Regions from separate parts of the Nitrincola nitratireducens genome, predicted to be linked through region 1. Evidence: predicted binding sites of a transcription regulator. Region 1 holds the regulator's gene; the other holds the start of a gene.
The links. Region 1 encodes PhoB, which activates phosphate uptake and scavenging genes when phosphate is short. Its sites were predicted from a motif close to TGTCATANNNNTGTCANA; they were not measured.

Region 1 (2,414 bases):
CTCAGCGCCTTAAGGCGTACAATAGCGCCTCTAAAAGGAGCTGAGTCATGAATGTTGCAAATAAAGTTTCCGTTTATATTCGTTTAATGCGTGCTGATCGACCTATCGGCACCTGGCTTCTGCTGTGGCCCACACTTTGGGCGCTCTGGATTGCATCGGAAGGCGTCCCCGCTCCCCATCTCCTCATTATTTTTATTTTGGGTGTATTTTTAACGCGATCGGCTGGCTGTGTCATTAATGACTATGCAGACCGGCATATCGATGGTCATGTTAAGCGCACCGCCAATCGCCCTTTAGCCACTGGCGAAGTCTCTGAGAAGGAAGCCATTTATTTGTTCATCGGCTTAATGCTGATTTCATTCTTTCTCGTTCTTTTTACCAACACCATGACGGTTTTAATGTCAGTGGTGGGCATCGCACTTGCATTCACCTATCCCTTTATGAAGCGCTACACGCATTTACCGCAGGTGGTGTTAGGCGCTGCATTTGGTTGGGCCATTCCTATGGCGTTTACGGCGGTGACTGAGAGCCTGCCAACCCTTGCACTGCTGTTATATCTCGCAAAAGTGCTCTGGACCGTTGCCTATGACACTCAATACGCCATGGTGGATCGTGACGATGACCTGAAAATCGGCGTTAAATCCACCGCCATTTTGTTTGGTCAGCGCGATGTGCTCATCATTAGCCTTCTTCAATTGTCTGCTTTAGGATTGTTGGCATTTGTCGGCCTGCAGCTCTCTATGAGTGGCTGGTACTATGCGGGTCTACTGGGTGCCGCTGGCTTTTTTGTCTATCAATTTTTGCTGATTCGGCACAGGGAACGCGACCCGTGCTTTAAAGCCTTTTTAAATAATCACCTGGCCGAATTATCCGTTCTGATAGGGATTGTTCTGCATTATGCTGCCTAAACTTGGTTGTTTTCATAAAATAGATAATACTAAGGCCGTGATTGTCATATTTATGTAACAGAAACGTCTTGTAATAGGTATCTGGTTTTTAATGTTGAGGTTTTAGGGATGTCTGTTGCTAAACGGGTATTAATTGTTGATGACGAAGCGCCTATCCGCGAGATGATTGCTGTCGCACTTGAGATGGCTGGCTACGAATGCATAGAAGCTGAGAATGCTCAACAAGCGCATGCCGCTGTATTGGACCAAAAGCCGGATATGGTATTGCTGGACTGGATGATGCCAGGTACGAATGGAATCGATTTCGCGCGTCGTTTACGTCGTGACGAAGTAACGTCCAACATCCCGATTATTATGTTAACGGCCAAAGCCGAAGAAGATAATAAAATTCAAGGCCTTGAAGTCGGCGTTGATGACTACATCACCAAGCCCTTTTCACCGCGCGAATTAGTGGCTCGTCTAAAAACCGTCCTGCGACGCACGACACCAAAAGGCATTGAAGAGCCGGTTACCGTGGATGATTTAACACTTGATCCTATTTCTCACCGTGTGTTATCCAGCAACTCACCCTTAGAACTGGGCCCAACAGAATTCCGTCTGTTGCAGTTTTTCATGACGCATCAAGACAGGGCATACTCCCGTGGGCAGTTATTGGACATGGTTTGGGGTGGGAATGTTTACGTTGAGGAGCGCACGGTTGATGTGCACATTCGCCGCCTTCGCAAAGCACTGGGCGAACGACACGATTATTTAATTCAAACCGTGAGAGGAACAGGCTATCGGTTTTCAGCTCAACTGAGTTAGAGTTAACCTTCTACTTAGCATTGAACCAACCCGCTATGGACCCCCATATTTATGGTTATCTCCAAACCAAAATTGTTTGTTAGCCTATTCACTTTTTGTGTTGTCGGGGGTTTGGTTGGGTTCGTCACTGAGCACTTTCTGCTTGGCTTATTGCTGGGCTCGCTCTCGTGGAGCCTCTATCAGTTGCGACAGTTTCAGCGTTTATATGCCTGGGCCATCAAAACAGACAACAGTGAACCACCGGATCTGCCGTCCTCTTGGGGCGATTTATCCTATGCTCTGTATCGCTTACAACGCTCCAACAAGGAGCATGAAACAAAGCTCCTGTCGGTCATCAGACGCTTCCAACAATCCTCCGCTGCGTTAGAAGATGCCGTTGTCATTATTGATGCCAGAGACAAGTTAGAATGGTGGAATCGATCAGCTGAGCGCTTATTGGGCCTCAAACCCAAAATCGATAAGAAAAAGTCCATTCTCAACCTACTGCGCGACCCGCGCTTTATTCGTTATTACAAAAAACAAGAATACTCCGAACCCTTTGAGTTAATGTCACCCGTTCATCACCAGATGACATTGCAATATCACATTACTCGATTTGGTGAAGGTGACAGACTCCTCGTTGCACGTGATATCACCCGCCTTAAGCAGCTTGAGCAGACTCGCCAAACCTTTGTCGCGAATGCATCCCATGAGTTAAGAACC
Region 2 (2,414 bases), on a different contig from region 1:
CTACGTATCGTTGCAGTGACAGCCCCTCCTGCTAAATAAGCACCGGCAAATTCAAAAATGATGGCAATAATAATGGCTTGTTTTAAGGTGATGGCTTTTGAACCCACGGAGGTTCCCATGGCGTTCGCTACATCGTTCGCACCGACACCCCAGGCCATAAAAAAACCGAAACAGCAGGCAATGACAATTAACAGTGTGCCGTGTTGAGCAATAACATCCATACAACAATCTCAGACAATAAGAAAAATATTATTTGGCAAGCAGTTGTTGCAAGCGACTGCCCACAACCTGTGCTCGGTTAGAAAGGTCACCGATCCAATCAATGGTCTTGTATAAAAACATGACATCAATCGGATTGAACTCCTTTTCAACGGTAAATAATGAAGCGCGAAGTGCGCGCTCTTTTTCATCGGTTGCATGTTCTAAACGGTCAAGTTCACTGATCAAACGCTGAACAATTTTGACTTCGTGGCCACGAAATCCGGTTTCCAGCAGTTCGTCTAATTCGTTCAAGGCGGTAACGGCTTGTTCGGTGGTTTGCACGGCAATTTCAACAAAGGCCATGAGCTCTTCACTCAAGACCGCTGGGATTTCCATGCGACGTCCAACCATGAGGCCAGCAATATCTTTGGCACGGTTTGCAACTTTATCTTGGGTTCTCAACAGCTCAAGAAGATCATTTCGGGGAACGGGTAAAAACAAATTGCCCGGTAAGTTTTGGCGAATTTCCCGCTTCATCTTATCCGCTTCGCCTTCCATAACCGCAATGCGCTGTTGGCACGCATCCGCTGTTTCCCAATCTTTAATCAGAATGGCTTTAATAAAGGGGATAAGCTCTGCGGCGGCCGCTTGAGACTTCGCAATATGCTCTTGCATGGGCTTAAAAGGGGAGCGGCCAAACATTTGCGTGATTGGGTTTTTGCTAACCATATGGGAAGGTTCCTAGAGTTAAGCTAAAGTGTAATGGTCAAATTATACTCGCTCACCCAGTCGATGTAATTAAAACTTCATAAAAGTGTCATTAAGATGTCATGATGTGGGAGTTTGTCCGCTAAAGCTTAGGGTCTTACGTGCCCAACGCCTTTCTGATGTTGCGTTGCGGCTATCCAATATCCAATTTCGGCAAAATTGCTTAGATCAGTTGCCAACGGGCGTAAAAGTTGCTTTGATGAATTTTTAATCAAAAGAAGATAGTGGGTGTTACTGTTATGCACCTTGATCGGGCAGAAGAGTTAGGGTTTGAACTTTCCGGCTTCCGTCATCGACGTACAAGTAATGTCGAAGATCATGCTCGCTGCTTCAGTGGTTGGAAACTACATTATAATCAAGTGACTAAAGGTTTATTCGAAGGGAGTATTACTGAACTGGATTTGCAGGGCATGCAGCTGATCCGCGATTGCTCCAATCAGGCAATGGTCAAAAGTGGGGAGGCTTGGGAAGGGGCGGTGACTTTCAGTCTCCCCTTGGCGTTGAATGTTCATAACTTCTATTGTGATGGTCATGAGATCAATGTGCAGAGCGTCTTAGCGGCATCGGGGGATCATCTACCTGATTTACGTACACCCGCTGGAATTGACCTGTTATGTGTTGCTGTAGAGAGATCGCTGCTTGAAGACATACTTGAACGTCAACAACGTGATTTTAAATTGGACCTCAGTGTGGCTCCAGGCTGCTTTCATCTGACCAATCCCGCGTGTCGAGAAGATCTAGTTGCTCTTGTCGACAGCGTTTTTGGGGGGCAGGATAGTCAGGGGCGAAAGCTCATGCTTATGCCGCTATTCGTGCGGGTATCCGTGATACAGTGTTGATGCATCTGCTGGATCTTGTTGACTGCGAAGCGGTTATATCATTGCCCACAACTGCCCGCAAGTTGATTGTCGACCGTGCATGTGAGTATGCTCTGGCCAATCCTGATGCCCCTCCTTCAATCATCGACTTATGTAATCGTGTGGGCGCTAGCCGACGTAAACTACAGTACTGTTTCCAAGAAACACTTGGCATTAATCCTGTTGCATACTTACGTATGTTGAGCTTAACGCCGTACATCGCGAACTATTGCAACCCCATTCCTACATGGCAGTACAGGATATCGCCATGCATTGGGGGTTTTGGCATCTGAGCCGATTCTCTTCTGAATACCGACAATTATTTGGTGAGCTCCCTTCGGATACTCTGCGTAGAGCACGTAAGGATTTTGCTGATTTCGGATAACTCATAGGACTGACTCCTTTGTATTGTTTTTGTTGATTGTAACAACAAAACAATACACCGATGAGGGTAGTCTATGAATCTGAAAAAGCTGATAGGTGCTGTTGCTGGCACGATCCTGATCCACCCTTCGGCATCCGTGCTGGCGACCGAGAATGGTGCTCCGACGACGGCTGCAGGCTTGTACAATTTTGGAGCGGGTTTTA

Region 2: a site for PhoB is predicted at 1,017-1,034, ahead of D791_RS02705 (TIGR00153 family protein). Genes of this name have one in related genera too.

Annotation. Positions count from the first base shown of each region.
Region 1 is NZ_AONB01000021.1:32,495-34,908, reverse strand. Features, by position in the region: gene ubiA (4-hydroxybenzoate octaprenyltransferase) at 48-908, shown strand; gene phoB (phosphate regulon transcriptional regulator PhoB) at 1,017-1,712, shown strand; gene phoR (phosphate regulon sensor histidine kinase PhoR) at 1,764-2,414, shown strand, end outside.
Region 2 is NZ_AONB01000002.1:47,481-49,894, forward strand. Features, by position in the region: gene D791_RS02700 (inorganic phosphate transporter) at 1-221, opposite strand, end outside; gene D791_RS02705 (TIGR00153 family protein) at 250-930, opposite strand; gene D791_RS20600 (AraC family transcriptional regulator) at 1,209-1,808, shown strand; gene D791_RS20605 (helix-turn-helix domain-containing protein) at 2,074-2,211, shown strand; gene D791_RS02715 (SphA family protein) at 2,348-2,414, shown strand, end outside.